DNA from 4 places in the Photobacterium sp. Alg240-V54 genome. Region 3 is predicted to be linked to each of the others. Evidence: predicted binding sites of a transcription regulator. Region 3 holds the regulator's gene; each other region holds the start of a gene.
What was found. Region 3 encodes PurR, which represses purine synthesis genes. Its sites were predicted from a motif close to TNANGNAAACGTTTNCNTNA; they were not measured.
Positions count from the first base shown of each region.

Region 1 (6,395 bases), on a different contig from region 3:
CAACAGGCGTACGCTCACCCATCGACATCGCTTCGCCGTGGTAACTATCATAACTTGCTGCGGTTACCGCACAGTTAGCCACTGGCACTTGCCAAGGACCGACCATTTGATCACGTGCAACCAGTCCGGTAACACTGCGATCACCGATGGTAATTAGAAACGTTTTTTCCGCTACTGCAGGCAGACGTAAAACACGTTGCGTGGCAGCTTCAATGGTGATCTCACTGCGATCAAGTGGCTGCCCAACCACTGTCAGCGTTTGTGCATCGCGGTGCATCTTCGGCGCTTTACCCAATAAAATATCCATTGGCATATCAATTGGAGTGTTGTCGAAATGACTATCTTCAAGGCTTAAATGACGCTCAGCTGTGGCTTCGCCTACGACTGCATAAGGTGCACGTTCACGCTGACAAATAGCATCAAATGTTGCCATGTTTTCAGGTGCAATCGCTAATACATAACGCTCTTGTGATTCATTACACCAAATCTCAAGTGGACTCATGCCAGGTTCATCATTGGGTACATCACGTAGCTGGAATTTACCACCACGCTCACCATCATTGACGAGCTCTGGTAAAGCATTAGAAATACCCCCCGCGCCTACGTCGTGAATAAAGGCAATCGGGTTGTCATCACCCATCTGCCAACAACCATCAATCACTTCCTGACAACGACGTTCCATTTCTGGGTTTTCACGCTGTACTGAAGCGAAATCTAAATCTTCTGCTGATTGACCAGATGCCATTGATGATGCAGCACCGCCACCGAGACCGATGTTCATTGCCGGACCACCAAGTACAATTAACTTAGCGCCAACAGGGATCTCTTTCTTCTGGACGTGATCGGCACGAATATTACCCATACCACCAGCAATCATGATTGGCTTATGATAACCACGGATTTCTTCACCCGCGTGAGAAGTGACTTTTTCTTCGTAAGTACGGAAATAACCTAATAAGTTAGGACGGCCAAATTCGTTATTAAATGCGGCGCCACCTAATGGGCCCTCAAGCATAATATCTAACGCGGTAACGATACGATCTGGCTTACCAAAATCGGTTTCCCACGGCTGTTCAAAACCAGGTACACGTAAGTTAGAAACCGTAAAGCCAACTAAACCAGCTTTAGGTTTGCCGCCAATACCAGTTGCGCCTTCATCACGAATCTCACCACCTGAGCCTGTCGCTGCGCCCGGCCACGGTGAAATTGCCGTTGGGTGGTTATGGGTTTCTACTTTCATCAAAATGTGATTATCTTCTTGATGATAAGTGTATTGACGAGATTGTGGATCTGGGAAGAAACGTCCCACATGCGAGCCTTCCATTACCGCAGCATTGTCTTTGTAAGCTGACAACACATGCTCATGGTTATGCTCATAGGTATTTTTAATCATTTTAAATAATGATTTTGGCTGATCGACACCATCGATAGTCCAATCAGCATTAAAAATCTTGTGGCGACAATGCTCCGAGTTCGCTTGAGCAAACATCATTAATTCAATGTCGTTAGGGTTACGACCGAGCTTAGTAAAGTTTTCAACCAAGTAATCAATTTCATCTTCCGCTAAAGCCAAACCTAAACTAAGGTTCGCTTGCGCTAATGCTTGGCGTCCGCCAGTTAAAATATCAACACTTTTAACTGGTGCTGGTTGAGCTTGAATAAATAACGCTGCTGCTGCCTCAACATTATCTACCACCACTTCCATCATGCGGTCATGAAGTAATGCTTTTAACTCACTCAATTGTGGTGCTGTTAGCGGCGATGATGATTCAACATAATAAGCACTGCCACGCTCAAGGCGTTTAATAGTGGTTAAACCACAATTACGAGCAATATCAGTCGATTTTGAAGACCAAGGAGAAATGGTGCCAGGACGAGGAATAACAAGTAGCAATAAACCTTTAGGTTCGTGCTCTGCAATCGTTGGGCCGTATGTGAGTAGACTTGTTAGTTTAGCTTGTTCATCAGCTGTTAACGTTGTCGCTACATCAGCAAAATGTGCAAACTCAGCATAAATACTGATAATTGGCAGATCTAACTCATGACAACGCTCAAGTAACTTATTAACGCGAAACTCAGACAAAGCGGGTGAACCACGCAAAATTTCCATGTGCAAAGGTCTCTCGATTAGCAGGTTAAAAAAAGTGGTATTGAGGTAAACTTCATCATCTAGAAGCCTATCTCAATAACACCTAATGCACCTTTGTGCTCTGCTGCACTACTAGGCAACGGTTAATGAGCGCCTAGTATAAGGGAATTTTTTTTGTGACGTAACACCTGACGCAACCGTTTGCGTGTTTTTTTTTCAATCTTTATAAAAATATCAAAAAAATCCCTATTACTGTTATTTTTGGGTCATTTTTTAACCATAAAATAGCGTAATGTTTGCTTAACTATTCCAATATCTAAATTATGATCATCAACTTAACAGTTCAACTTTGCGCAATTAGCAGGGTTTGATATAAATAGCCGTTAATTTTTACTGTGGGTCAGCTTAGTTGATAAATATACAATTCTTCACTCTACTACGTCGTATGATGAGCATTTTATTATTAATATTGCTAACTAACGGCTGCCAGTGGCAAGAAAACAAAACCACTAGCCTTGAAAAAATCCGCAAAAGTGGCGTATTACGGGTGGGAACGCTAAATAACCAACTGTCCTACTATATTGGTGCAGAAGGTCCAACGGGGCTGGATTATGAACTCGCACAAACTTTTGCTAAAAAGCTGGGAGTTAAACTTGAAATAACTGCCATGTTTACTTTATCAGAGTTATTTCCCGCCTTAGAGCGTGGCGATATTGATATTATTGCAGCCGGTCTTGCTGTAACGCCCGATCGCCTGCAAGATTTTCATCCGGCGCCAGCTTATTACTACGCCAGCCAAATTGTGGTGTATAAAAAAGGCCAACGTCGCCCTCGAGATCTCACTGAGCTGGCAAAAAATAATGGCCGTTTAGCCGTTGTCAGTGGATCTAGCCATGAACAAAAACTAGAGCTGATTCGTAAAAATCACCCAACACTGCAATGGCAATCAATGCCAGAATCAGACATTAACGATCTATTAATTAAAGTCGCCAACGGTGATCTCGATTATACCGTGGCTGATTCTGTTGATGTGGCGCTATTACAACGTATCCATCCTGATATCGCCGTTGCACTTGAATTAACTCAAGATGAACCTGTAAGTTGGTTTGTTAAGCAAAGCAGCAACGATAGTTTATATGCGCTTATCATTGAGTTTTTTGGGCAATTGAAACAAAACGGCACTATGGCGCAATTGGAAGAGAAATATTTTGGTCATATCGACCAATTTGATTATGTTGATACCCGTGCATTTTTACGTGCAGTGAACAACACACTGCCGCAATGGGAGGCGTTATTTAAACAATATGCTAATGGCTTTGATTGGCGTTTATTAGCGGCACTATCTTACCAAGAATCGCATTGGGATCCGCAAGCAGTATCACCAACCGGCGTTCGAGGCATGATGATGTTAACCCTGCCAACAGCAGAATCTGTCGGTGTCACCAATCGTTTAGATCCAGAACAAAGCATTCGTGGTGGCAGTGAATACCTGCGTAAGATGATTGCACGTGTACCTGACAGTATTGAAGAACATGAAAAAGTGTGGTTTGCACTCGCCTCTTATAATGTCGGCTTTGGTCACTTGATGGATGCACGTCGATTAACTAAGTCACAAGGGGGTAATCCCAATACTTGGGCTGATGTCAAACAACGACTACCATTATTAGGACAACGTAAATATTACACTCAATCACGCTATGGCTACGCGAGAGGTGATGAAGCGTTAAATTACGTCGAAGGTATTCGGCGTTATTATCAAAGTATTATTGGCTATGAGCGCGCTCACAGCGGTAAGTATGAAAATGAGCATCTAAAAATTATTGATGGTCTACAAACCATCAATACGCCACCAACACTGTTGGCACCGACAGCGTCACCATCAACGTCATCGGTACAGGTAACGCCATAATCATAACGGTAACCAGCAGCCATAAAAATAGCCATAGGAACCCACCTATGGCATGGCCACTATTTAGAGTAATCGTCTGATTTTTTACGCAATGAGAGTTTGATCAACCTTTGATCATCAACTGCTAAAGATTACTACCAATAGGTGCATTGTTATGCATAATGAAATTAACAACATTAAACAATGGCATTGCTAACGGTGGCTGCGAGGTTTATTCGCGGGCTGGTTGTTCTACCGTGATATCAACTCAATGGATGGATCCATGAAAGTAACCAAATTAAAATCAAAAACTCAACATATCGCCAAACGTATCACTTCAGCGGCAACACGCCGTAAACGCTTAAGCAGTAATGTGCGTAAAAAGATTCTATGGCGTCAACGTAGTTGTATGCTATCAGCAACCACAGAACACAGTTGCCCAAGCCACTAATATAACCAGCTCGGTATTATTTAATTGCTTGAAAATAACTACCGAGCCGATTTTATTTACTCCCCCCAACCTCAAACATCATTTGATGCTTGTCTTGCGGCAAGTTTGGCGGCTTTTTTCTCTGCTCGACGACGCTTAAAAAAAGCTTGTAGCTGAGCACGGCATTCACTAGCAAGAACATCACCTTCAAACAGAACATGATGATTAACGCCCTCATAGCTCAGTAAGTTCATGGTGCTACCTGCCGCGCCCGTTTTTGCATCGTGAGCACCAAACACCACTTTACCTACTCGGCTATGTACTATCGCACCTGCACACATTGGGCATGGCTCTAACGTCACATATAAGGTGGTATCAACAAGACGATAGTTTTGCAGTGTTTGTCCGGCTTGGCGCAGTGCCATCATTTCAGCATGTGCCGTCGCATCATGATGACCAATAGAACGATTCCAACCTTCACCAACAATCACGCCATTATGAACCACTACCGCTCCAACAGGCACCTCACCTTCAGCTTCTGCTTGCGCAGCCAATTCCATCGCACGACGCATAAACACCGCGTCAGCTGCTGCTGAAGATAACCTTTCTTGGTTTTTATTTGACATCAGTTATCACTACTTACAAATCATAATGACTAATATGCGGTAATTGCTCAGCAAGATAATCCACCAGCATTCTGACTTTAGGTGATAAATGACGATTATGTGGATAAAGCGCCCAAATACCTTCATCAGGCTCTTGGTAATTAGTCAAAATAGGCACGATGGCACCCGATTCTAAATCTTTATCAATATAATAGTCAGGTAGCTGCGCTAAACCGATACCTTTAATCACTGCATCTCGTAAACCATAACCACTATTACAGTTAAGGGTACCGCTCACACGAATACTTTTCTCTTTACCTGATTCTTGAAAACGCCAATGATCATAGTTACCAATTAAGCAATTATGTTGACGCAGCTCAGATAATGAATGTGGAATACCAAACTTTTGTAAATAAGCTGGCGATGCACAAACATACATGGTGCGGCTGGTTAAACGCTTCGCCATCATTGATGAGCTGGTCAAACGTCCTAAACGAATCGCGAGATCAAAGCTACCTTCCACCAAATCAACTTGGCGGTTAGTCATATCAATCGCGACTTCTACTTCAGGATACTGCAGCATGAAATCATTAACTAACGGCATAATGTACTTTTCGCCGTACGTTACTGGCGCGGTTAATTTGATCAACCCTTGTGGCTTACCACGTAAATTGCTGATAGCTCGCTCAGCATCTTCTAGTCCATCTAACACTTGACGACAATGTTGATAATAAACATTGCCTTCTTCTGTTAATGAAACCTTACGGGTAGTACGGTAAAATAATTTAGTATTAAGTCGATTCTCTAACGCACTCACTTGACGACTGACTTGTGCAGTAGATATGCCGAGTCGTTTTGATGCAGCAGTAAAACTTTCGGTTTCTGCTACGGCAACAAATTCTGTTACCCCTTCCCATAGAAACATTCTAAACACCTATTGATAATGTGATCGAACGTCAATATGACGCTTGCACCACTGATTATTACACATTCGTAAAAGTAATTTGCACTTTTAGGTAATTATCATTATTCGAGAAACAAATACAATAGCAACCATCGAAACGGGGCAAGAAAATAATAACTTTTCCCTTTCCACCCAATTTTCATCTACTTTTGATGAAGTAGACATAAATATAATTAGAGTGAAGATTATGACTGACAAATTTATCAAATCAAAAGCTGCTATCGCATGGGGTCCAAAACAACCTCTTTCTGTTGAAGAAATTGATGTAATGCTACCTCGTGCTGGTGAAGTATTAGTTCGCATCGTTGCAACTGGCGTATGTCACACAGATGCATTCACATTATCTGGTGACGATCCAGAAGGTATCTTCCCTGCAATCCTTGGTCACGAAGGTGGCGGTATTGTTGAAATGATTGGTG
Region 1 covers NZ_UNRL01000002.1:84,764-91,158, reverse strand. Annotated here, with positions in the region: gene purL (phosphoribosylformylglycinamidine synthase) at 1-2,110, opposite strand, end outside; gene mltF (membrane-bound lytic murein transglycosylase MltF) at 2,502-3,998, shown strand; gene G6R09_RS19845 (hypothetical protein) at 4,261-4,428, shown strand; gene tadA (tRNA adenosine(34) deaminase TadA) at 4,500-5,033, opposite strand; gene G6R09_RS05840 (LysR substrate-binding domain-containing protein) at 5,047-5,937, opposite strand; gene G6R09_RS05835 (S-(hydroxymethyl)glutathione dehydrogenase/class III alcohol dehydrogenase) at 6,164-6,395, shown strand, end outside.
Region 1: the regulator PurR is predicted to act here: its motif matches at 2,279-2,298, upstream of purL (phosphoribosylformylglycinamidine synthase).

Region 2 (9,068 bases), on a different contig from region 3:
ATGATCACCGGAATAGGCAATGATGTTGTTAACCGAGCTTTAATTAATGCTACTGATGGTTGTTTTTTCTCAATAATTAGTTGATTAATAACATTTTCTATTTCTTTGGTGATAGTTGACATTGTTATTCCTAATCTAGCGTAGTCACTATTTTCGAAGTAAGGTATCTAATTGATCGATGACCTCACACCAATCCGCGTCTTGCTGTTGTGATTCAATAATAAATTGTTGTTGGGCCGGAATGAAAAAAGCCGCTTCTGATAATTTTTGCTGCTGCTCTAGTTGATGAGTTTGTAAAAAATGTTCAATAGATTCTGCTGAATTATCTAATCCTAATTGGCTGAATAAATTAGCTAAGTCGTGATTGAAGGCTTCCATATTGACCCCTTACTTTGCACTATTTTCCTTTGACTGAGTATAGTGGATATCGACTTAAAGGGTTATTTTGGCCAAATAGCTAATCCCTTTGTAAGAGATCTCTTACAAGAGTGTAAGATATTAAGCTATTTATTAGTGAATATGACGATTTGTTTTTGTTTAATCTTTTGATTATTAATGTTTTTTGTTTTTTGTGTGGATGTGAAATGAAAAAAAATGTCAGAAAGTGTTTAAATCTATATTGTGGATAATAATCAAAAGCGTAATCTTAATGGTGTCGAAAGGATACGGCATAACGGAACAGGAAAGTGCCACGGATACAGGCAGTCTCAGGATGAGATACTGGTAAACTAGGATGGTTTATCGGATATGGAATGTGAAGGGAATATCGTAGGATGCGATAATAAGTAAACAGGATGTTTACTGGTCGGGAAGACACTAGGACAAACTTCAGGATGAAGTAAGGAACACCTCTAGGATTGAGGCATAAAGGAACACTTCAGGACGAAGTAAAGGACACCTCCAGGAAGGAGATGAGAGTCAGAACAGGATGTGATGACGGGTTAGGATGGCCACAGGAACAACTTCAGGATGAAGTACAAAGGATAATGCTGGCGGAACACAGCAGTCAAAGGATGGATGCAGGGAGCAACATAGTAGCGGGATAGCTGCAAGTAAGACCTCAGGGCGCGACGAAAGTCGCGCCCGCTCTTTTTTGTGGGAAAGAAAAATAATCTCATCAGTTATCGTAATAGATTTGTTTTGATTTTTTAAGGGCGACTTGTTTTTATCCGCACCTCGCACCTCGCACCTCGCACCTCGCACCTCGCACCTCGCACCTCGCACCTCGCACCTCGCACCTCGCACCTCGCACCTCACACCTCGTATCTATCTGTCTAATAACGATATTTTGCTGCGTGTGAATAAATGTGATAACTCGTGAATGGTCTTTGACTACTTGCTGTGTGCGAGATCTCTTACAAATCTGTGGGAGATAAGCATTACAATTGTGACTATATATCTATGATTTTTGCGTAACTATATGTTTAATAATGTTTTAGTTATATATCGACATAAATTTTCATAAAAACAAAAAAAACACATTTTGTAAGATATAGGATTTTGGCGATAATTCGCATAATATTAACAGTGTCGAAAGGATACGGCATAACGGAACAGGAAAGTGCCACGGATATAGGCAGTCTCAGGATGAGATACTGGTAAACTAGGATGGTTTATCGGATATGGAATGTGAAGGGAATATCGTAGGATGCGATAATAAGTAAACAGGATGTTTACTGGTCAGGAAGACACTAGGACACACTTCAGGATGAAGTTAAGGAACACCTCTAGGATTGAGGCATAAAGGAACACTTCAGGACGAAGTAAAGGATACCTCCAGGAAGGAGATGAGAGTCAGAACAGGATGTGATGACGGGTTAGGATGGCCATAGGAACAACTTCAGGATGAAGTAAAAAGGACAATGCTGACGGAACACAGCAGTCAAAGGATGGATGCAGGGAGCAACATAGTAGCGGGATAGCTGCAAGTAAGACCTCAGGGCGCGACGAAAGTCGCGCCCGCTCTTTTTTGTGTGAAAGAAAATAATCTCATCAGTTGTCGTGATAGATTTGTTTTGACTCTTTAAGGGCGACTTGTTTTTATCCGCATCTCGCATCTCGCATCTCGCATCTCGCATCTCGCATCTCGCATCTCGCATCTCGCATCTCGCATCTCGCACCTCGAATATTGTTACAACCAGTGGCGTTATTCTACTTACCGTGTAAGAGATCTCTTACAAAAATGTGGGATTATTTCTCTATTAATAACTATTTATCGTGATGTGGAAATGGTTATTTTATATTTATCATATAGTTATTGGTGGATCTCTCAATGTTAATACTTGTTAAAAGTATTTAATGGGATATTTCACATTGCGTCATTTTTGCCGTGGGGTAATATATTGTCATCAGCTGGAGCTGACAAGGATTAAGGAATAGCCATGGAACTGGCCGCTTAGGAAGAGCACATTGATGATGAGGACTATCATCTCGCAGGATGCAAGGATCTTCTGGGATAGAAGGCCATAGATGGGATATCTATTAGTCAGGATGACAGTATTCTAGGATGGAATAGCAATACTTCAAAACGAAGTCAGGAACAACTTCTAATGAAGTAAAGGACACCTCCTTCGTGGAGAGAGAGTCAGTGTTGGATATGCTGATGGGTCAGGGATTACCGAAGAATGACTTCTAGGATGAAGTTAAGATTTACCAGGGGATTTACGTATATCAAGGATTGATGGCAAGGAGCACAATAGTAGCGGGATAGCTGCAAGTAATATCTAAGGGCGTGGCAATAATTATTGTCACGCCCATTCTTTTTTAAGAGCGCGACTAATCAGTACTCACTGCTTTCCGGAATCCGGTGTGGCGGTAAATAAAAATAGCTTGCTCGAAGACGCTTCATTTCAAGATAGCCTTGATACACATCGACACCATCAGCAGAAAACTCAAAGACGAATACCGTTCGCCAGCCCCATTCATCATGATGATCTTTAAGTTTTTGCTCACCACGAGCAAAGCTGATCATTTGCAGGCCCATATTTTTACAGCGTTGTTCAATATAATATTGTGCCAGTTCAGTTTGACGCCGTTGCTGCCAAAATAAAAAGCCGATAGTCGCAATAATTAAAATGCCGAACAGATTATCCATATAAAAAAGCCCTTATAGACTATAAATGCAATCAGTGATTTTTAGCATGTTGCTGTAATTTTTGAATTGCAGTGATCAGGGCGGGATCTGCTTGTCCATGCAATATTTGTAACATGATTCCACGTAATAATGGCTGCATAACAAGATCAGTAAATAATTGGTTAAACAATGTTTGATCTTCAGTTTCAGCTAAACGTAATAAAAACAGTGAAGCAATATTTGCATCGCTAAAACCGCTCCAACAACGGCCTGCAATCGCAATTAATACCTCGCGATGGCACAGTGCTGGCTGATTTAATAATGTGACTAATGTTTGTTGTAATTGTTGTGGGGCACTGCCAGCCAGCGCGCGGACTAAGGCGGCAATTAAAAATAAATCGGGTTGAGATTGCTGGCACTCAAGGGCTAAACGTTCGCTAATACGTTGCGTGAGAGGCTCTGGTATCGTGCAATGCTCAAGGCAACCTAATAACGCATACAAGGGTGTCATTGGCAGATGATTGAGAGCCTTGCGTAATAATGTCGCATTATTGTGTTGTGAAATGCGGGCACAGATATCAGCTAACCCTTGCAGTCCAATATGTTGCCATTGCTGCCAATCTTGTTGACCTGATAAATACGCTTGTGCATCAGTATAATATTGACTGGGTGGTAACGACAGTAATACTCGAAGTTGCGCATTAAAAATCGCCATCTTGTCGTCATTAGGCTTAAATGTGTAAGGATTATTAGCCAGTTTCTGTTGCTCATCTTCTGTCGGCGTACTATTGAGACTTGCTCCCATTGCCTCAATCACATATTTAATAAAGTCACCGACAGCGGCTTGTTTTAATAGCCCACGTTCATCAAGGGGTAAGCGTAAAAACCACACCCAAGGCGGTTGCTGGTGTTGCCAAAATGAAATTGCAATGTGTGCATGTTGCTGTAGTGGCCATGGATAAGGCTGGCGATTTTCTTCAACCGCTTTAAATTGGCTGATTTCAATTTCATTAACACGCCGACCTAAATCGAAAATATTATAACGACAACCCGCGTTATCAAGTAGTTGGGTTAAAGTATGAAACGTTTCCATGGACATGATAAATAAAGCTCCTTTAATCAGCTTGTCAGTATAATTACTAGCGTTGACTCAGCATACCTGCGAATAGGCTGCTAATCACCATAATATAGTTGGGGCGTGACTACTGAAATGCTATCCTGCGCCGTTTTTATTATCAATCAAGAGGGGTTGGGGTGGATAAATATCATCAAAGTCAGCAATTACTTGCTCAGTTAGAAAATAGATTACAACACCATCAATACTGGGAAACGATCGCCCCTGAACCTCAATCTTTAGCGAGTATTGAGCCATTTGCGATTGATACTTTGGCTTGTCATCAATGGTTGCAATGGATTTTTATTCCTAAACTACGTTATTTAATCGCGCATAATTTACCATTACCAACCCAGTTTGCGATTGCTCCTTATGTTGAAGAAGCAATGAAAAATCAACCAGGAATGGGCGATATTGTGGTGACTGTGCGTGAAATTGATCAATTGTTTAAAGACTAAGTGAGCATAATGGAACTGGAAATTTTATACCGCGATGATGCATTAATTGCGGTCAATAAACCTGCTGGTATGTTAGTACATCGTTCTTGGCTAGATAGCCATGAAACGGTATTTGTGATGCAAACTTTACGAGATCAAATTGGTCAGCATGTGTTTCCATTACACCGTTTAGATAGACCGACATCTGGAGTACTGCTATTTGCACTTTCAAGTGAAATTGCAGCCATGATGATGCCGTTATTTGCGGGGCGAGATATACATAAAACGTACCACGCCATTGTCAGAGGCTGGGTTAAAGAAGCAGCGGTGCTAGATTATCCATTGAAAGTGATGTTAGATAAAATTGCCGATAAAAAAGCCTCTGAAGACAAAGAGCCTCAAGAAGCAATTACTGCTTATGCTCCATTAGCAACGGTTGAAACAAATATTGCAGTAGGCCCTTACACGACTAGTCGTTATAGTTTAGTTGAGATGAAACCTGAGACCGGTCGTAAACATCAACTGCGCCGTCATATGCACCATTTAAATCATCATATGATTGGTGATGTTAATTATGGCGACGGTAAACATAATCGTATGTTCCGCGAACATCTTGATTGTCATCGATTGATGTTACATGCGTCACGATTACAGTTTACGCATCCATTAACTGGGGCAGCGGTGGATATTCGAGCCAATGTAGATGACGTCTGGCAACAGGTAATGACAACATTTAGCTGGTCGCCAACATTGTTGTTAGGTACACCAGATACAATAACAGCAACAATAATGAATGCGTTGTAGTGCAAACTTCTTAGGTTAAATTTACATCAATACTTGCTTTTCTTTGGTGTTGTAGCCAGATTGGTAAGAGTCCCTTATTGAGGACATCTTACAGCAAAGGAGAGCGAATGAATAAGTTAGGCATATTTGTAGGCTCTGTATATGGTGGAGCAGAAGAGTTAGCAGAAACATTAGCGGCTAAATTAACATCAGTACCGGTTGAGATTTTCTTTGATTCAACCTTAGATGATTTTATGGCCTATGATGCTGATACCGTGTTAGTGATAACATCGACCACAGGTCAAGGTGAGATTCCAGAAAATCTTCTACCGCTATATGTGGCGCTAAAAGATCAATTTCCACTATTGCCTAAGCAACGTTATGGTGTGATTGCTTTAGGTGATTCTAGCTATGGTGAAGATCGTTTTTGTGGGGCTGGGCGTCAATTTGATGCGTTATTAAGTGAGCTTAATTCACAATCAGTTCAACCACGATTAGATATTGACGCTGGCGTTCATTTTGAACCGTTAGAGGTTGCTGAGGGGTGGTTTTCTCAATTTATAACGACTGCCGAGCAAGCAGCTGCATAATTAAATAGCCGTCGCACGATGAAATGAATGGTTACCCTGTCGTTATTCATGGGGTAACCATTATTGGATATAAATTATTTGTTGATTAAACAAGGGGATGATTAAACAGCAGCTCCTAATGAGACTAGTAACCCTGCAATTGTTCCGCTCATTAAATTGGCCAGAATAGCAGCAATCAGTGTTCGACCACCAATTTGTGATAATTCTTTTCCTCTTGTAGGTGCCATAGCACGTAGGCCACCAATGACCAACGCTAACGAACCAATATTGGCAAACCCACATAGTGCAAATACTACAATTGCTTGCGTTTTTTCAGACAGTTGATCGGCAACTTCAATAAAACTCACGTAAGCAATAAATTCATTAACAATGATTTTCTGACCAATGAAAGAAGCAGCAAGTGGTGCTTCAGACCACGGTACACCGAGTAAGAAAGCCAGTGGCGCTAATAGGTAACCAAGCAGCAATTGAATCGTTACACCATCAAAACCTAGCATGGCAGCGATACCACCAATAATGCCATTAACCATCGCCATTAAAGCCACGATTGCAATTAATAGTGCGGTTACACAACCGACTTGATGTAAGCCAACCATCGCACCTTGCGTGATGGCGTCTAATAGTGTTTCTGGTTTGTCTTCAGTTTGTTCAATAATTTGATCAAGATCTTGACGCGGAGTTTCTGTTTCCGGGCACATAAGTTTGGCAAACAAAAGTCCTGCAGGAGCGGTCATGAAACAAGCGGTCAGAATGTACTTTACGTCGATGCCAAGATTGATGTAACCAATCATAGTACCGCCCGCCACAGAGGCTAAACCACCGGTCATAATGGCAAATAATTCAGAGCGAGTCATGGTGGCAATAAAAGGGCGTAAGGTTGTTGGTGCTTCGATTGGACCGACAAAGATATTTGCCGTCGCTGACATCGATTCAGAATAACTGATCCCTAAAGGGCGTTTAAGCCCCTTACCTAATAAACCGACAATTTTTTGCATGATTTTAAGGTAATACAGTACTGAAATAAGGGCTGAAATAAAGATCACGACACACAGCACATTAATTAAAAAGATAAATCCGAGTTTATATTGAGCTAAATCACCAAAAGCAAAGCTCAAGCCATCATTGGCATAGCTGATGACATTATTAACACCAGTCGCAATCCCTTGCAGTAACATTTGTCCAGCAGGGACATACATTACAAATGCACCAAAACCGATTTGAATCATAAGCGCACCAAACACGGTTCTAAAACGAATTTTTTTACGGTTTTCTGATAATAATACTGCAATAGCGATCAAAACAATCATGCCAATAATACTGGTGATAATGCTCATAACGGTAATGTCTCAATAGATTCAAAGGGGCTGTTTAGCGTCAGTGTTAACAGCGACCGATGCGTTTTATCTATTGTGGAATCAAAAAAAAAGGACATAAGTCCCTTTTTACGAAAACGTTTGCGTAATGAGTCAATAAAGCAGCATTTTGCTACTTTTGAATAAGATTGAGCTCTTGAACTAAGCTGTCAGCGGCTAATAGACGATAATGCTTATGCTGTTTTTCTAATGTGGCAGCTGTTAACAAATCTTTAATTACTCGTCGTAAAGCCCGTGGGGTTGCACCGAGCTCACCAGCATGTTGTTCAATATTAAATTCAAACCAACCTTGAGCGCTTAAGTGTGATTTTTTAATTAATAATCGAATGGTATTAAAGCGTAAACTATGCAAAATATTATCGAGCGTATGACCAATTGACTCTTCATAACGATGAGAAATTAATTGCAAAAAAGCTAACCCTAACTCGGCGTTATTAAGTACCGCTTCTATGAGTTTATGACGTGGAATTTGATGACCAATACCATCGCTTAATGCTGCGACACTGAACACACTTGTACCTTGCTCTCGAAATATTTCCATTTCACCTAAAATGCCAGAAAACCCTTGTTGAGCATTAACAATATAACGTTTGCCGACAGGGCTTAGGTAAGACACTAAAAAAGCACAATCTTGCACTAAATAGAGGCTATCACTTGGTTCACCTTGAGCTATAAATATTTGGTTGGCTGTTAATTTAACCGGACGGCAGCAGGGTAATTGTAATAAACGTTGATACAGCGATAAATGCAGTTGCTGAGGCATAAGTAAATTTCATTATAATCGAGTAAGTGACTAAAATTGATACTGAAGATGGACAAGTGTCCTTTTCAAGCGCGGAGCTTAGCTTTACAGTGCGGGTATCTCAACCTCTTTTTTATTTGGAATTGATACTTCGATGGCGACTCCACACATTAATGCTCAAGCGGGTGACTTTGCTGATACTATTTTAATGCCAGGCGATCCGCTACGGGCTAAATATATTGCAGAAAATTTCTTAGAAAACGCACAAGAAGTAACCAATGTTCGCGGTATGCTTGGCTTTACTGGATTCTATAAAGGTCAGCGATTATCTGTGATGGGGCATGGTATGGGCGCACCTTCTGCGTCGATTTATGTTCAAGAGTTAATTACTCACTATAACGTCAAAAACTTTATTCGCATTGGTAGCTGTGGTGCGATCCATGATGATGTCCAACTGATGGATTTGATCGTTGCGATGGGAGCAAGTACGGATTCTAAAATGAACCGTACTCGACTGCGTGATCATGATTTCGCAGCGTTAGCTAACTACGATATGCTACGAACTGCGGTTGATCTTGCAAAAGAAAAACAGTTATCAGTAAAAGTCGGTAATGTATTTTCATCTGATCTATTCTACCGCCCAGACGAAGACTTTTATCAGCAACTGGCACAATACGGTATTTATGGTGTTGAAATGGAAGTGTCAGCATTTTATACCCTTGCTGCTCAGTTTGGCGTCAAAGCATTAGCTATTTGTACCGTAACCGATCATATTTTACGCCATGAAGGCTTAAATGCAGAAGATCGTGTGACGACATTAAATGACATGATTAATTTAGCGCTAGAGACTGCAATTACATTGTAATCTCAAGATAGATAACAACACCGTAGTTAAATACGGTGTTGTTATGGTTGTTATTTAGGCATGTTTATTAATCGTTAGGATCAGCGTTTGG
Region 2 covers NZ_UNRL01000013.1:33,794-42,861, reverse strand. Annotated here, with positions in the region: gene G6R09_RS18825 (hypothetical protein) at 1-122, opposite strand, end outside; gene G6R09_RS18820 (DUF2789 family protein) at 148-378, opposite strand; gene G6R09_RS18815 (DUF3301 domain-containing protein) at 2,780-3,094, opposite strand; gene G6R09_RS18810 (DUF3549 family protein) at 3,126-4,172, opposite strand; gene G6R09_RS18805 (YqcC family protein) at 4,328-4,645, shown strand; gene truC (tRNA pseudouridine(65) synthase TruC) at 4,655-5,428, shown strand; gene G6R09_RS18795 (flavodoxin) at 5,536-5,997, shown strand; gene G6R09_RS18790 (NupC/NupG family nucleoside CNT transporter) at 6,099-7,331, opposite strand; gene G6R09_RS18785 (Crp/Fnr family transcriptional regulator) at 7,483-8,133, opposite strand; gene deoD (purine-nucleoside phosphorylase) at 8,267-8,977, shown strand; gene glnD (bifunctional uridylyltransferase/uridylyl-removing protein GlnD) at 9,032-9,068, opposite strand, start outside.
Region 2: the regulator PurR is predicted to act here: its motif matches at 7,440-7,459, upstream of G6R09_RS18790 (NupC/NupG family nucleoside CNT transporter).

Region 3 (9,068 bases):
ACTCAGTTCGATTGCGATAGGGCCGATGGATATTAGCTATAAAGACAGCTTTATTGCCCTGTTACCCGGCGAGCATCACCTTGCGACTCATGTTGATTTAGTGATCCATCAAATACGGTTACCACGGACATTATTATGTATTGCGATTGGCGCTATATTGGCAATTTGTGGTGCCGTGTTACAAGGGTTATTTCGTAACCCTCTTGCCGACCCTGGTATTATTGGTATATCAGGCGGTGCTGGCCTAGGAGCGGCATTTGCAATCATTTTATTTGCTCCGCTGATGACGCATTACCCACTATTAATGAACATTGGTGCCGTACCCTTTTTTGCTTTTTTAGGTGGCGCAATAAGTACTTATTTGGTGTATCACCTTGGTACTGACAAAAATGGCACCTCTGTCGTGGTTATGCTGCTTGCAGGGGTTGCGATTGGTGCAATATCTGGCGCAGGACTGGGGTTATTAAATTACATTGCTGATGACCAAGCCCTACGTGATTTCTCTTTATGGTCTATGGGCTCACTTGCTGGGGCTACATGGTCTGGTATTGGGTTAGCTTTTATAAGCCTTATCGTGATTTATTATTATTGTTACCGTCAAGCAAATGCACTTAATGCGTTTTTATTAGGTGAAGCCGAAGCCCGTCATATGGGGGTTGATGTTCAACACCTTAAACGCAGTTTAATTATTGTGTGTGCCGCAGGAGTTGGGATCACCGTTGCGATTACCGGCCCAATTGGTTTTATTGGTCTGGTTATTCCGCATTTAGGGCGCATGATTTCAGGCCCTAACCATAAGACATTGTTGCCAATATCGGCTATTTTAGGCGCTTTAATACTACTCGTCGCAGATATGATCGCCCGTAGTGCGTTTGCACCACAAGAACTTCCGGTAGGTATTATTACCGCTATTTTAGGCGCTCCATTTTTTATCTATCTACTTAATAAGCAAAAAGGCAGAATCGCATGACGGCGACACTCTCACACTCGACGGCGATTACAGCACGTAACTTACAGCTCACATTAGCCAATAAAGTGTTATTAGATAATTTCAGTATTGATATTAAAGCAGGTCAAGTTACTGCGCTATTAGGCCCTAATGGCGCGGGTAAAAGCACCTTGCTTAAAATCTTATGTGGTGAGATTTCACCTGAAAGTGGCGATGTGGCATTTTTCAATCGTGATATCAATGATTGGCAACGCGCAGAACTGGCGCGTCATTTAGGCATTCTACCGCAGCACAGTTCACTCTCTTTTAGCTTTACCTGTAAAGAAGTGGTAGAACTTGGCACTATGCCATTGTGTTTATCTCGCCAAGAAATCAATCACATCACTAACCAAACAATGGCTAATACCGATGTGCTTGAGCTTGCTCAGCGGTTGTATCCCACCTTATCTGGTGGTGAAAAACAACGGATCCATTTTGCACGAGTATTAACCCAATTAAGCCAAGCCGATGATAAATGCATTTTAATGTTAGATGAGCCAACTTCAGCCTTAGATTTAGCCCATCAACATAAAACGCTACAAATGGCACAAACGATGGCAGCTCAAGGTGCAGCGGTGATCGTGGTATTACATGATCTTAATTTAGCGGCCCAATATGCTCAGCGGATGGTAATTATTCAACATGGAAAAATTCAAGCCGATGGCACACCATGGCAAGCATTAAATCCGGCAGTGATTAATACTGTCTATGGTTGGCAAGTTTCTGTTCACCGCCATCCTATCCATGATTACCCTTATCTATTATCAGCATGTTAACTAACCACACATGATGAGTCCATCAAGTAAATTTCAGTAACACTACGATAAATTTGCTGAAATTTACGTTTTTTTGTTGATAGCATCAAATATTTTAATCCAAAACAATAGAATCGTTGCACTACGCGAAACACTCAGTAAAATGTGAACGCAAGCGATTACACTTGAAAAATATGTAATAATTATAAAGCCGCAAAATAGATGCGGATTTTGTTGTTGGATACTATTTAAGTATGTAACAGATACATAATCGGTGCCAAATTGAATAATTAACGAGACGACTAACGCAATAAGATGGATTTTATATCTCTCAGTGATTACTCAATTTGGTACCACACCATTGGCTAGAATCATTTCTAGCGCTCATTATTAGAAGAATAAATATGGCAACCATTAAAGATGTTGCACGTATGGCTGGTGTTTCAACGACAACAGTCTCACACGTGATCAATAAAACGCGCTTTGTCGCAGAAGCAACGCAGAAAAAAGTTCTTGCTGCCGTTGAAGATCTTAACTACGCACCAAGCGCAGTGGCACGCAGTTTAAAATGTAACACGACTCGTACCATCGGTATGCTGGTGACTAAATCAACCAACCCATTTTTTGCTGAAGTTGTGCATGGTGTTGAAGAGTATTGTTACCGTGAAGGTTACACTCTGATCTTATGTAATACCGAAGGCAACCTTTCTAAGCAACGCGATTACTTACGCATGTTGGCAGAAAAACGTGTCGATGGCTTATTAGTAATGTGTTCAGATCTCGATCAGAAGTTATTGGATCTACTTGAGCGCCAAAAAGATTTACCTATGGTAGTCATGGATTGGGGCCCAGAAAGCCCACATACTGATAAAATTCAAGATAATGCCGAACAAGGTGGCTATATTGCGACTAAATATTTTATCGAACATGGTCATACCCGTATCGGTTGTCTATCTGGCCACAATGATAAATCGACCTGTCGTGAGCGCTTAAAAGGCTTCAATAAAGCGATGACAGAAGCAAATTTAGAGGTTAACCAAGACTGGATCCTTGAAGGCGATTTTGAGTGTGATTCTGCTGTCGAAGCTGCTGAGAAATATATTGCGATGACTGATCGCCCAACCGCTATTTTTTGTTTTAATGACATTATGGCGATGGCACTGATTAGTACCTTTGAACAAGCGGGACTACGCGTACCGAATGACATTTCTATCATTGGTTATGACAACATTGATCTTGCGCCCTACTTTGCGCCGCCACTAACGACTATCCACCAGCCAAAACGTCGCTTAGGTAAAACAGCAATTAAAATTTTGATGGCACGAATGAAAGACAAAGATCACGAACCTCAAATTTTTGAAATGGCCCCTGCTATCGTTGAACGAAAATCTGTTAAAGATCTACGCTAATAGCGTTATCTATTTATCAAGCCAATAATTATATTGGCTTTTTTTTCCTATCAATATAATTCCCCTGCCTCTAAACGCTATTAAAACGTTGTTTCTTACCAAGAAATATGAGCGATATCACATATTCATCAGCTTTCATCAATATTCAAACTTCACTTGTTAAAAGATAGAATATAATGATTCATGTAAATACATATAATAGTAAGCAAAAGACTTACAAACTATAAATAAAACTTCGCTATTGATAAGTCTATTTATAGAGTAATACATGAATGATTTAAAGTAGTTCGTTTGTGATGTAAATAACTTTATTAATAAAAGTAAAACGACAACTACTTTAATGTTAGGTGACACTCATTTATTCACCGAGTAGAAGTATGGACAAACCAATATTAAAAGATTCATTAAAACTATTAGACCATTTAGGTAATGTAAAATCGCGTTCTATGTTTGGCGGTTTTGGTATTTTCGCAGGAGAAGCAATGTTTGCTCTTGTGGTAAATAATAAACTCCACCTACGTGCAAACGCGAAAACAGAAGAGGAATTTAAACAAGCGGGTTTAGAACCATATATTTATAAAAAACGTGGTTTCCCTGTCATTACAAAACATTACGCTATTCTTGATGAATGGTGGCAACACCCAGAGAAAATTGTCGAGCAGGCAAAATATTCTCTTGAGGCAGCACAAGCTGATAAAAAAGCCAAAGACTGCTGTACACCAGATAGAATTAAAGACTTACCCAACTTACGGCTTTCAAATGAACGAATGCTCAAAAAAGTAGGTATTAAAACTATCAAACAACTGCATGACATTGGCGCACTCGAAGCTTATAAGGCGTTACAAAAAACACAAGAAACGTCGTTAAGTATAGAATTGTTATGGGCACTTGAAGGTGCTATACATGGCCAACACTGGTCAGTAATACCAGAAAGCAGACGCAATGAACTGCTAGCAAAACTATAATAAATATATTCGTCAACTGGCTAAGTGACGCTTAAGAATAAAGAGGCCCAGTGCCTCTTTAATTTATTCTACTTTGGTATTAACACGCTATTTAAAGCATCCCTCGATAGAATGTAAATTAAAAATAATAGCTTAATATCATTTATTTAAATATATCGACTAATAGATGATATAAATATTAAATAAAACGTAATTTTTTTGTTTTATATTTTATTCATTTATCAGTTCTCTTCTGGCGTCTTAAACGTATTTTTAACGTTCGATAATGATTACTCACCATTCATCAACGTTTGCATATCATTGTGCCCACCACATTCTTTTTGCTGCCTCTCAAGGTTGTATTTGTTGCTGCAATTTCAACCAATTGCAATAATAAACAAATTTTTTCTTATTAAATGAAATACAATGTCACTTTTTCTGGTCTTGGTAGTTAAGAGTCGTTGTGACTTACTTTTTATAAGGACATTCCTTGCGTATATTAACCAAAAATACATTCTCATTATGGGTAAAACCTTTACTGTGGTTACAAGAACGCCATTTTGGAAAAGTACTCAATCCTGCTAAGTTATGGGGACGTAAGCCGGTACTCTTCTGGTTAGTGGCGGTGTTCTTTGGTTACCTTGATCGTAAAAAATCCCCACTTGATGCCGTGATACGTTCATTGGTTTGCGTTCGTGTATCACAACTCAATAACTGTGCCTTCTGTGTTGATGCTAACGGCATGAAACTCGCAGAACGCTGTCACTCAGTCGAGAAAATAAAAGCATTGGCAAATTGGCAATCTTCTAGCCACTTCTCCGCACAAGAGCAAGCGGTACTGACCTACACTGAAGCCATGACTATTACTGGTGAACACGTTAGTGACGAAATGCTTGCCGCTCTCGCAGCGTGGTATAGCAGTGATGATATCATCGAGTTAACCGCCTTAATTAGCTTTCAAAATTTATCCGCAAAATTTAATACTGCGCTTGACGTGCCTGCACAAGGTTTTTGCTCATTGCCAATTCAACCACAAACAAATAATGCTACTCAACAACCAACGACTAATGATTCTTCGACTTCAACTGAACAGCCACCAAGGAGCTTAGATGAAAAATAACAAAATTGTATTATTGGCTGTAATCGCTGTATTTATTGGTGCTTGGTTCTATTTTGATCTCGGGCATTTTCTAACCCTAGAATATGCCAAGCGCGAACAATTAGCGCTACAGGATCATATTGCTGAAAACCCAATAACGTCTTATATCAGCTTTTTTAGTCTGTACGTATTAGCCACTGCCCTTTCTATTCCTGGCGCATCAATTTTAACCCTGCTAGGTGCCGCGTTATTTGGCTTCTGGACCAGTTTGATCATGGTGTCGTTTGCCAGCACCATTGGCGCAACATTGGCATTTTTATCGAGCCGTTTTATCTTACGCGACTGGGTGCAAGCAAAGTTTGGTCAGCGTTTAACAACATTAAATCAAGGTATAGCCAAAGAAGGGGCTTTTTATTTACTGAGCTTACGTTTAATCCCCGTTTTTCCGTTTTTTCTAATCAACCTACTGATGGGATTAACAGCGATTAAAGCATGGACTTTTTTCTGGGTAAGCCAATTAGGTATGCTAGCCGGAACGGCGGTTTATATTAATGCCGGAACTCAACTAGGAAAAATAGAATCATTAAGCGGCATTATCTCTGCGCCCGTTTTAGTCTCTTTATTTTTATTGGGGCTGTTTCCACTCATCGCTAAATGGATTATGAAAGTTATGGAAAATAAAAAACGCTATCAACAATGGCAAAAACCGACCCACTTTGATCAAAATTTAGTGGTCATTGGCGCCGGTGCGGGTGGTTTAGTCAGTGCCTATATTGCTGCGGCAGTCAAAGCTGAAGTGACATTGATTGAACGCCACAAAATGGGCGGTGATTGTTTAAATACCGGTTGTGTACCCTCAAAAGCGCTTATTCGTGCCGCGCACACTGCTGCTGATATTAAAAATGCCGCTAAATTGGGTATCGATGCTCATATCGATAATGTCAATTTTGCACAAGTTATGGGCCGTATTCATAACGTGATAGCAAAAGTTGAACCGCATGATTCTATCGAACGTTACTCTAAACTCGGGGTTAACTGCGTAACGGGTGATGCCACAATCTTGTCACCATGGGAAGTTGAAGTGAATGGCGACCGTATTACAACTCGTAATATTGTAATAGCAACGGGCGCGCGTCCTCTTGTACCAGACATTCCAGGTTTAAAAACGGTTGATTACTTAACTTCAGACACCATCTGGCAACTTACTGCCCTTCCTAAACGGTTATTGATTTTAGGTGGTGGCCCGATTGGCTGTGAATTAGCACAGAGTTTCTGTCGATTAGGCGCTGAAGTAACAGTTGTTGAACGCTCATCACAACTATTGAGCCGTGAAGATACTGACGCTGCAACATTGGTTGAGCAAGCCCTCACCAGTGATGGTGTTAATGTTTTATTGCAACATAACGCTGTAAAGTTTGAATCGATTATTGATGATAACGGCGTTCGAACTCAACGAGCGTTGCTAGAACACAATAACCACCAGCTTGCTGTAGAGTTTGATGCGGTAATGGTCGCGTTGGGACGCGTAGCAAATGTACAAGGGTTTGGCTTAGAACAACTCGGCATTACCACAACTGAACGCGGCACTGTCGCTGTTAATCAGTATCTACAAACGCAATACCCAAATATTTATGCTGTTGGTGACGTTGCTGGCCCCTATCAACTGACACATGTTGCCGCTCATCAAGCTTGGTATGCCGCTGTAAACAGTTTGTTTGGTTCACTGAAGAAGTTCAAAGTCGATTATTCCGTGATCCCTGCTGTAACTTATACTGCACCAGAATTAGCGCGAGTGGGGATTAACGAAAAAGAAGCACAATCGCAAAATATTGACTATGAAGTCACTCGCTACGGGCTTGATGATTTAGATCGGGCTATTGCCGATGGCTATGATGAGGGTTTTATTAAAGTCTTAACCCCTAAAGGCAGCGATAAAATTCTGGGTGTGACGATTGTTGGTCATCATGGGGGAGATTTGCTAGCCGAATTTACCTTAGCCATGCGTCACAATCTAGGGCTCAATAAGATTTTAGGCACCATACATCCTTATCCAACCATGAGCGAAGGCGCAAAATATACAGCAGGCGTATGGAAACAAGCCCATGCACCCCAAAAATTACTTGCTTGGGTTAAAAAATACCATGACTGGATGCGCAATTCATCGCGCCAAAAATAAGGATATCAATTGTGATCAGACGCTTTCCAACGCTAAAAAAACTGCCTGTTGCAATGGCAATGCTTGTCAGTAGTATCGCGGCACACGCCAGTGAAGCACCAGCTGTCACCCACATTACGCCAACATGGCAACAAACGCTCACTCAAGCCAAAGGTGAAACGGTGTATTTTAATGCTTGGGGTGGCAGCCAAGAAATTAATGATTATTTATTGTGGGCTAACACCCAATTACAACAGCGTTATGGCGTAACCCTAAAACAAGTTAAAGTCACCGATATTGCTGAGACCACGCAACGTTTATTAGCCGAAAAAACCGCGGGGAAAAACAGTGGTGGTAGTGTTGATATGGTATGGATCAATGGTGAAAATTTTCGTTCAATGAAGCAAAATGGTCTGCTCTATGGGCCATTTACTCATCAATTACCTAACTGGAAATATGTTGATAAATCACTGCCGATTGATAAAGATTTTTCAGAGCCCACTCAAGGGCTAGAAGCACCATGGGGCGTGGGACAATTGGTGTTTATTTACGATCCCGAAACATTAAAAAATCCACCTAAAAGTTTTAAAGCATTATTAGCTTTAGCACAACAACACCCAGGGAAAATTAGCTATCCAAAACCACCAGAATTCCATGGTACGGGCTTTTTAAAAGCGGCGTTATTAGAGTTAACAACTGATAAAAAAGCCTTATATCAACCATTGCAGCTGCCTCAAGATCAAGCTTTGTTTGATCGGGTTACTGCGCCATTATGGCATTATCTCGATCAACTCCATAAAGTGGCATGGCATCAAGGTAAGCAATTTCCAGCGGGTACTGCAGAAACAGTGCAGTTACTTGATGATCAACAATTATTGTTAGCCATTACCTTTAATCCAAATGCGGCAGCTGCTGCGATTGCCAATGGTAATTTAACCGACAAAGCTAAAACCTATGCTTTTAATGCTGGTGCGTTAACCAACATTCACTTTTTGGCAATTCCATGGAATGCCAACGCCAAAGCAGGCGCATTAGTAGCGATTAATTTTCTGTTGAGCCCACAAGCACAGGCCCGTAAGGCCGATACCAACTTATGGGGCGATCCAACCATTTTAAACCCACAAGCCTTTAAGCAATTATCGGCACCTTATAACCAGCAGAGCTTTAAACCCTACCCAGCAATTGCTGAGCCAAATCCAACATGGCTAGCAGCCATTGAACAGCAATGGCAACAAAGATACGGTAACTAATTGTTATAGTTATTATAAATTGAGCTAACTTGCACTATGATAGCAAGTTAGCTTCTTCGTCTGAGATCGATGTAAACCCTATGTTAGCCCTTATCTTTATTATTACTTTATTGCTATTTGCAAGCCCATTGATAATTGGCTTTGTGGGTATCTTGGCGCCTGCTGCGGCATGGTTACCAGCATTAAACATGCATCAGCCCTCATTGTTAGGTTGGCAACAACTGTTTTCTTGGCCAGATCTTAACCTCTCTATTGGGTTAACTTTATTAACAGGAATAGGAAGCACAGCACTTGCCTTATGGTGGTGCTATTTAATTTTGCGCCATTTCTGGCTAACAACACAGTGGCAAAAAATTGAACGCTTACTTGCGCCACTATTAGCATTTCCCCATGTTGCCTTTGTTCTTGGGTTTGGATTACTGTTTTCATCTACTGGTTGGTTGGCTCGAATTTGGCACCATCTTGGTC
Region 3 covers NZ_UNRL01000004.1:144,329-153,396, reverse strand. Annotated here, with positions in the region: gene G6R09_RS12450 (iron ABC transporter permease) at 1-970, shown strand, start outside; gene G6R09_RS12445 (heme ABC transporter ATP-binding protein) at 967-1,764, shown strand; gene purR (HTH-type transcriptional repressor PurR) at 2,148-3,152, shown strand; gene G6R09_RS12435 (TfoX/Sxy family DNA transformation protein) at 3,530-4,117, shown strand; gene G6R09_RS12430 (carboxymuconolactone decarboxylase family protein) at 4,587-5,216, shown strand; gene G6R09_RS12425 (FAD-dependent oxidoreductase) at 5,206-7,371, shown strand; gene G6R09_RS12420 (ABC transporter substrate-binding protein) at 7,425-8,600, shown strand; gene G6R09_RS12415 (ABC transporter permease) at 8,681-9,068, shown strand, end outside.

Region 4 (9,068 bases), on a different contig from region 3:
TTGCACTACGTTACCTTGATAACTACGGCAATGTGACTCAAAACTACCCTGCTAACCCTAATGGTTCGCCAAACGGTATTACCGGCTTAACCACGCAAGATGGCCGCGTCACCATTATGATGCCGCACCCAGAGCGAGTATTCCGTACTGTCGCCAACTCTTGGCATCCAGATGATTGGAGCGAAAATAGCCCTTGGATGCGTATGTTCCGTAACGCACGAGTTAATCTCGGTTAACAATCATTTAGTTAGTATCAAAAAGCTGTCAATTTTGGCAGCTTTTTTTATCGTGTAACCACGGTAATTATAAAATAAATATGAAGTTGACATTGATCACATTAACCTTGAAAAAACATTGGGATAATTAATATAACGAATAAGTAAAAATGGCCACGGTGTCGTTACAAGGATGAAACAATAATGGGATTGGATATTCCCAGCAATTATCGCCTTATTGGTGCGACGAAGTTACTCGCCGTACTCGTGGTAATCGGTCTGATTCAACATATTGAGACATTGGTGCATGCGTTAAGGTACGATTTACTGGGTATGGTGCCTGTGATTGTTACTTTATTAGTATTGATCTCTGGCGTGGTTGCTTGTGTTGGCTTATTTAGAGGTGAAAAGTGGGGATTTATTCCTCTTTATTTTTATATTCCCGCAGTAACATTATTTTTGCAATTTAGTCTAATTCCTTTCATTCCTAATGTTTTTCCTGCTAAATATCATGATATTGCTATTATGGTAATCAATGGCTTGGTATTACTGTATTCCGTGTTGCTGCTTTTGCGGCGAATGGAAACTAATTACATTCAAGAATATTAAATGTGATTAAATTACTGCATTGAATCTGTGATAATAACCCTAATTTAATCAAGTCGGTGATCAGTATTGCGATCCCGAACTTCTGCTCAGCAAAGGATGATGACAATGAAAAAAATTGAAGCCATTATTAAGCCATTTAAACTTGATGATGTTCGTGAAGCGTTAGCTGAAGTGGGTATCACGGGCATGACAGTGTCGGAAGTCAAAGGATTTGGTCGACAAAAAGGCCATACCGAGCTTTATCGTGGTGCTGAATACATGGTCGATTTTTTACCTAAAGTGAAAATCGAAATTGTAGTGACTGATGAAGTTGCAGAACAATGTATCGACACCATTGTAGAAACCGCTCAAACCGGCAAGATTGGCGATGGTAAAATCTTCATGTTTGATATTGAGCGTGTGGTACGTATTCGTACCGGCGAAGAAGATGAAGATGCTATTTAATTTGTGATGGTAAATCATGATGAAACATTAAGAGGAGTTGCAATTATGCAGCTCCTTTTTTATGGCTTCATTTTATGTTAATAAATAGCTGTCGAAGCATGAAGTCAGTCTAGTAATCGATTTTTTTTACAACAAAGAAAAGCACATTTAGGACTTTCTGATTTAGATCAATTTATGTAAGATAGTCAGCAGATAAAAAGTAAAACGAAAACGTTTGCGTCTACGTGGCGTCTAGGTTTGTGGATTTTCGTTTTTTACTTAAAATAGGATAAAACTTAGCTGAGTCAGGAGATACAGATGTTAAAGCGCGATATGAACATTGCTGATTATGATGCGGAACTATTTGCAGCTATTCAGGAAGAAACAGCCCGTCAGGAAGAACACATCGAGTTGATTGCTTCTGAAAACTACACTAGCCCGCGTGTAATGGAAGCACAAGGTTCTCAGCTGACAAATAAATATGCTGAAGGTTACCCTGGTAAGCGTTACTACGGTGGTTGTGAGTTTGTTGATAAAGCAGAACAACTTGCTATTGATCGTGCTTGTCAGTTATTTGGTGCTGAGTATGCAAACGTTCAGCCGCACTCAGGCTCTCAAGCAAATAATGCGGTTTACATGGCGTTATTGAATGCTGGCGATACAGTATTAGGTATGAGCTTGGCACATGGCGGTCACTTAACTCACGGCTCACCAGTAAACTTCTCTGGTAAGTTATACAACATCATTCCTTACGGTATTGATGAAAGTGGTCAAATTGACTACCAAGAAATGGAAGCATTGGCGTTAGAGCATAAACCAAAAATGATCATTGGTGGTTTTTCTGCTTATTCTCAAGTTGTTGACTGGGAAAAAATGCGTGAAATTGCTGACAAAGTAGGTGCATATTTATTCGTTGATATGGCTCACGTAGCAGGTTTGATTGCCGCTGGTGTTTATCCTAACCCAGTCCCTCATGCGCATGTTGTTACCACGACTACCCATAAAACATTGGCTGGCCCTCGTGGTGGTTTGATTCTATCCAATGAAGGTGAAGAGCTTTACAAAAAGCTCAACTCTGCAGTATTCCCTGGCGGTCAAGGTGGCCCATTAATGCATGTTATCGCAGCGAAAGCGGTAGCGTTTAAAGAAGCCATGGAACCTGAGTTTAAAGTTTACCAAGCGAATGTGGTTGTCAACGCCAAAGCCATGGTTGAAGAGTTTATCAAACGTGGTTACAAGATCGTTTCTGGTAGCACTGAAAACCACTTATTCCTCGTCGATTTAATTGATAAAGGCATTACAGGTAAAGAAGCGGATGCCGCACTGGGTGCAGCAAACATTACTGTAAACAAAAATAGCGTTCCGAATGACCCGCGTAGCCCGTTTGTAACTTCTGGTATTCGCGTTGGTACGCCTTCTATTACTCGCCGTGGTTTTAATGCTGATGACGCACGTCAACTAGCTGGTTGGATGTGTGATGTGTTGGATAACGTTAATGACACTGCTGTGATTGAAGCCACTAAAGTGAAAGTGCTTGAAATCTGTAAGCGTCTTCCTGTATACGCATAATTGAGTCGATAACAGCGTAATTGAAGCGCTGTTATAATAGTTGTGATGAGGCTTGCCTATTTCTAGGTGAGCCTTTTTTATTTTTTAAATAAAGTAAATCGACCATTATTAATGATAATTGTTACTTTTAAGCCGATTTATTAGAAAAAAGGGGGTGATAGTCTTATTAAAGCGATGAAATGGGTTACACTGAGTCGATTGAATGTAGGAGGCTAAATGCATTGTCCTTTTTGCGGTGCAAATGACACCAAAGTAATCGATTCTCGATTGGTTGCCGATGGCCACCAAGTACGCCGACGCCGCCAATGTTTAGCGTGTAATGAGCGTTATACTACGTTTGAAACGGCAGAGCTTGTGATGCCTCGCGTAGTGAAGACCAATGGTAACCGTGATCCGTTTAATGAAGAAAAATTACGCGGCGGTATTCAGCGAGCATTAGAGAAACGTCCCGTAAGTACTGATGATATTGAACGGGCAATTAATAGTATTAAATCTTGTCTTCGAGCGACAGGTGAGCGTGAAGTGCCTTCGGAGATGATTGGTAATTTAGTGATGGAAGCGTTAAAAGAATTGGATAAAGTTGCTTATATCCGGTTTGCTTCTGTTTATCGTAGTTTTGAAGATATTCGTGAGTTTGGTGAGGAAATTGCCAAATTAGAACGTTAACACTCAGCATCGTTAAGACTAACAATAATGACACACACTGATCAAAAAATGATGTCGCGAGCCATAGCGCTTGCCAAGCTTGGCCGTTATACCACCGCCCCTAATCCAAATGTTGGCTGTGTGATAGTAAATGGCAACGACATCGTCGGTGAGGGATATCATTATCAGGCAGGACAGCCTCATGCTGAAGTGTTTGCATTACGGCAGGCACAGCAGCGCGCCCAAGGGGCAACGGTGTATGTGACTTTAGAGCCGTGCTGCCATTACGGGCGAACTCCAGCTTGTGCTGAAGCGTTAATTAATGCCAACGTTGCACGGGTTGTTTGTGCGATGGTCGATCCTAATCCCGCCGTTTCAGGGCGTGGTATTGCGATGTTACAAGCGGCAGGTATCGATGTTGAAGTTGGTGTACTCGCAGCGGAAGCTCAAGCACTGAATCCTGGCTTTATTAAGCAAATGACTCTACAAATGCCATATGTTGAATTAAAGCTTGCTGCGAGTTTAGATGGTCGAACAGCATTAGCAAATGGCGTCAGCAAGTGGATCACAGGTCCTAAAGCTCGCGCTGATGTGCAACATTTTCGTGCGCAGGCAGGTGCGATTTTATCAACCAGTGCTACCGTAATAGCTGATGATCCATCGCTTAATGTACGTTGGAGTGAATTAGACCAAGCTGTTCAACACGCTTATCCTCAAGCGGCATTACGTCAACCCATACGGGTTATCATTGACAGTCAGAATCGACTCACACCTGATTATCAACTTTTCCACCTGCCTGGTGAGACTATCTTAGCTCGCACGTCTATCGGCACCGAAGCATGGCCTGATTCTGTTCAGCAATGGCAACTTCCAACTCAAACTAACAGTCATCAGCTTGACTTAGTGGCATTAATGTCGCGCTTGGCGCAATACGGCATTAATCATATTTGGGTCGAAGCTGGTGCACGTTTAGCTGGCGCATTATTGCAACAGCAGTTAGTGGATAAATTGATTTTATATCAAGCGCCTAAATTAATGGGTAGCGACAGTCGTGGTCTAATTGATATTAGCGGACTGACAACGATGGCACAAACGCCGTTGTTAACTATTACTGATGTTTGTATGATTGATTGTGATATTCGTATAATGGCAACCGTACAAAATAATAAATAAAATAGTGAAATTAAGGGCTGAGCATGTTCACTGGAATTATAGAAGCTGTCGGTAAAATATCTGCACTAACACCTAAAGGTGCTGATGTTGCTGTTACCGTTGATTCAGGAACCTTAGATTTAACGGACGTTAAGTTAGGCGATAGTATTGCCACCAATGGTGTATGCCTTACCGTGGTTAAATTAACGGGTAAAGGTTATGTCGCTGATCTTTCGTTAGAAACACTTAACCGCACCGCATTTGCGAATTACAAAGCCGGCCAAGTGGTTAATTTAGAAAAAGCCATGTTAGCGACCACCCGTTTTGGTGGCCATATGGTGTCTGGTCACGTTGATGCTGTGGCTGAAGTGATTGAGCGCCAGCATGTGGGGCGTGCGATTGAGTTTTGGATCAAAGTACCGCCACAGCTCGCAAAATATATTTCAGAGAAAGGTTCGGTGGCGGTTGATGGCATTAGCTTGACAGTAAATGCTGTGCGTGGTGATGAATTTAAATTAACTATCGTGCCACACACTGCTGCTGAAACCACCATGGCTGACTTTAGTGTTGGTCGTAAAATTAACCTTGAGGTTGATGTTATCGCGCGTTACCTTGAACGATTGATGCTTGGTGATAAAGCCGCAGAAAAACAACCTCAAGTGACAATGGATTTATTGGCGAGAACAGGGTTTCTCGGTTAAGCATTGCTTTATGGGTAATAAAGCAACATAACAATAAGGGTAGTATTATGGCTTTAAGTAGTGCAAAAGAAATCATTGATGATATTCGCCAAGGTAAAATGGTTATTTTGATGGATGATGAAGATCGCGAAAATGAAGGCGATCTGATCATAGCATCAGAAAAAATCACCCCAGAAGCGATTAACTTTATGGCCATGTATGGCCGTGGTTTAATTTGCTTAACCTTAAGCAAGGCACGTTGTCAGAAATTGGGCCTACCATTGATGGTTCAAGATAATACTGAACAATTTGGCACGCCGTTTACTATTTCTATTGAAGCAGCAACAGGTGTAACGACCGGTATTTCAGCTGCTGATCGTTCTCGTACCGTACAAGCTGCAGTTGCGGCCGATGCGACTTCTGCTGATATTGTGATGCCTGGTCATATCTTTCCATTGATGGCACAAGAAGGTGGCGTACTTACTCGTGCTGGTCATACTGAAGCTGGTTGTGATATTGCCCGTTTAGCAGGCCTTGAACCATCAAGTGTAATTGTTGAGATTCTTAACGAAGATGGCACCATGGCACGTCGCCCTCAATTAGAAATTTTTGCTGAAAAGCACGGCTTAAAGCTGGGTACTATTGCCGATCTTATTGAGTACCGTAATCACCATGAAACTACCATTGAGCGTGTTGGTGAGTGTAAGCTCAATACTGAATTTGGTGAGTTTGATATGATCACTTACCGCGATAAAATTGATGATCAAATTCATTACGCGCTATGTAAAGGTGATATTGAAGCGAATGCATCGACATTGGTGCGAGTGCATTTACAAGATACCTTTAAAGATATTTTACAATCAGGTGCAACGCAGTGGACATTGCCTGCAGCAATGCAACGTATCAGTGCTGAAAATGGCGTACTGGTGGTATTGAGCAAGCAAGATTCAACGGATAGTATTATTAATAAAGTTAAAAATATTGCCGCTGAAAATGAAGGTCGTCCACAAGTGAAGGTCAGTCCATATAATCCTTCACGTCAAGTGGGTGTCGGTTCTCAAATCTTATCAGATCTTGGTATTGGTAAGATGCGCCTATTATCATCAAGCACGCAACGCTACCATTCACTGTCTGGGTTTGGTCTTGAAGTGGTTGAATATATTTGCGAATAACAAACGATTGATCATGCGCTTATTGGTTGGTTCATCAACGAATACGCAATAAATAGTAACAAATCCTCTGAAACCGACGGATGTGGATAGCAGACATATCGTAAAGTGTGTTAGACTCCCGCGGTTTCTCAAACCGGAAAGACATAGTCACAGGAAGGCCCATGAAGGTAATTGAAGGCGCCATCGCGGCACCAAACGCAAAAATTGCTATCGTAATTGCACGCTTTAATAGCTTTATTAACGAAAGTTTACTTTCAGGTGCATTAGATGCGCTGAAACGTCAAGGCCAGGTTAGTGAAGATAATATCACTGTTGTTCGTTGCCCTGGTGCTTATGAATTACCGCTTGTTGCCCAGCAAGTTGCGAAGAGTGATCGCTATGATGCTATCGTAGCATTAGGCTCAGTTATTCGTGGTGGTACACCTCATTTTGACTATGTTGCTGGTGAGTGTAACAAGGGTCTAGCACAAGTTGCACTAGAGTATAATACTCCAGTTGCTTTTGGTGTGTTGACTGTTGATTCTATAGAACAAGCCATTGAGCGTGCCGGTACCAAGGCTGGTAATAAAGGGGCAGAGGCTGCACTAAGCGCGCTCGAAATGGTAAATGTCCTGTCCCAAATCGAATCCTAATGGGGGTTACTGTGAAACCAGCCGCGCGTCGTAATGCACGTCAATTTGCTGTACAAGCTGTTTACTCTTGGCAACTTACCAAAGGTAATGTTGCTGATATTGAGCAATATTTCCTTTCAGGCGATAAGTTTGAAGAAGAAGAACATCAAACTGATGCGCCTGCATGTAAAGCGCCAGACACTGATGTTGCTTATTTCCGCGATTTATTTGCAGGTGTTGTATTAAGCCATCAAGAACTTGATAGCAAAATGCGCCCATACTTGTCTCGTCCTCTTCAGGATCTAGACCAGATGGAACTTGCTCTACTTCGTCTTGCAATGTACGAAATGGTTAAGCGTGAAGACGTACCATTTAAAGTTGTGATCAACGAAGCAATCGAATTAGCGAAACTCTTCGGTGCCGAAGATAGCCACAAATTCGTCAATGGTGTGTTAGATAAAGCTGCACCATCTCTACGTAAAAAAGATAAGTAATTTTTTATTGCGTTGAGTACGATGAAAGAAGTCAGCTTATTAGCTGGCTTTTTTTTATTGAGGAAAAAGAGAACTATGGCAAAAAATGAATTTGATATCATTAAACATTATTTCGCTCAGCAGCAATTGCAACGTGATGATGTTGCTTTAGCGATTGGTGATGATTGTGCACTCGTGAATGTAGCTGCTGATTATTCTGTCGCAGTGAGTACCGATTCACTGGTTGCTGGTACCCATTTTTTAGCTGACGCTGATCCAGCAGCGGTTGCTTATAAAGCGTTGGCGTCTAATTTAAGTGATTTAGCTGCAATGGGCGCAACCCCAGCATGGGTGTCATTGGCGTTAACATTGCCCACTATTGATGAAGCGTGGTTAGCCCCTTTTTGCCATAGTTTTTTTGAGCTTGCCAATCAATATAATATTCAATTAATTGGTGGCGACACCACCAAGGGGCCATTGAGTATTACTTTGACCGTGCAAGGCTTGGTGCCACGCGGTCAAGCATTAACCCGCAGTGGTGCTCAAGTTGAGGATGATGTCTATGTCACCGGTTACCTTGGTGATAGTGCTGCAGGATTAGCCTTGATATTAGGCCAACAAGATTGTGATGCTCATTTAGCAGCAACCCTTATAGAGCGGCATTTTAAAGCGTCACCTCGAGTCAGTGTTGGTGAGGCTTTACGCGGTATTGCTTCGGCAGCTTTAGATATTTCTGATGGTGTGGTCGCTGACGTAAAACATATTGCAGAGCGATCAGACATCGCCATTGAAATTGAGGTCGAGCAATTACCATTATCTGCTGAATTATTAGCATTTTGTAAAGGTGATCGCCAACAAGCACAGCAGCTGGCATTATCCAGTGGTGAAGAGTATGAGCTATGTTTTACTGCCCCAGCAGCTAATCGAGATGCATTAAAAGCCGCTTTAGCGCATACTAATGTTAAATATAGTTGTATTGGTAAAGTAAAGGCAGGTAGCGGCTTGTCATTATTACAATTCGGTAAACCACTGACATGGCAACTGTTTGGTTGGGATCATTTTGTTGTTAAAGATAACTAAGGTATTCGCGTGAGCACTAATCCAAAAGATTTATTAAAAATGAACAATCCTTGGCACTTATTAGCCACAGGTTTTGGTAGTGGTTTGGCTAAATATATTCCCGGCACCATGGGAACACTCGCAGCTATTCCTTTATACCTTATCCTTGCCCAATTACCTTTTGGTTGGTACTTAGTGGCAGTATTGGTTGCTGCGATTATCGGGATCCGTATTTGTCATATAACCTCAACTGATATGAAAGTGCATGACCACGGCAGCATCGTGTGGGATGAATTTGTCGGTTTTTGGATCACCATGGCCGTTGCGCCAACGGTATCTTGGCAATGGATCTTAGCCGGCTTTATTTTATTCCGCTTTTTTGACATGCTAAAGCCATGGCCGATCAGCTGGTTGGATAAACATGTTGAAGGTGGCTTTGGTATTATGATTGATGATGTGC
Region 4 covers NZ_UNRL01000002.1:92,731-101,798, forward strand. Annotated here, with positions in the region: gene purL (phosphoribosylformylglycinamidine synthase) at 1-236, shown strand, start outside; gene G6R09_RS05860 (hypothetical protein) at 420-824, shown strand; gene glnB (nitrogen regulatory protein P-II) at 930-1,268, shown strand; gene glyA (serine hydroxymethyltransferase) at 1,566-2,816, shown strand; gene nrdR (transcriptional regulator NrdR) at 3,033-3,482, shown strand; gene ribD (bifunctional diaminohydroxyphosphoribosylaminopyrimidine deaminase/5-amino-6-(5-phosphoribosylamino)uracil reductase RibD) at 3,510-4,634, shown strand; gene G6R09_RS05885 (riboflavin synthase) at 4,658-5,314, shown strand; gene ribBA (bifunctional 3,4-dihydroxy-2-butanone-4-phosphate synthase/GTP cyclohydrolase II) at 5,362-6,465, shown strand; gene ribE (6,7-dimethyl-8-ribityllumazine synthase) at 6,627-7,097, shown strand; gene nusB (transcription antitermination factor NusB) at 7,097-7,570, shown strand; gene thiL (thiamine-phosphate kinase) at 7,646-8,629, shown strand; gene pgpA (phosphatidylglycerophosphatase A) at 8,639-9,068, shown strand, end outside.
Region 4: the regulator PurR is predicted to act here: its motif matches at 1,471-1,490, upstream of glyA (serine hydroxymethyltransferase).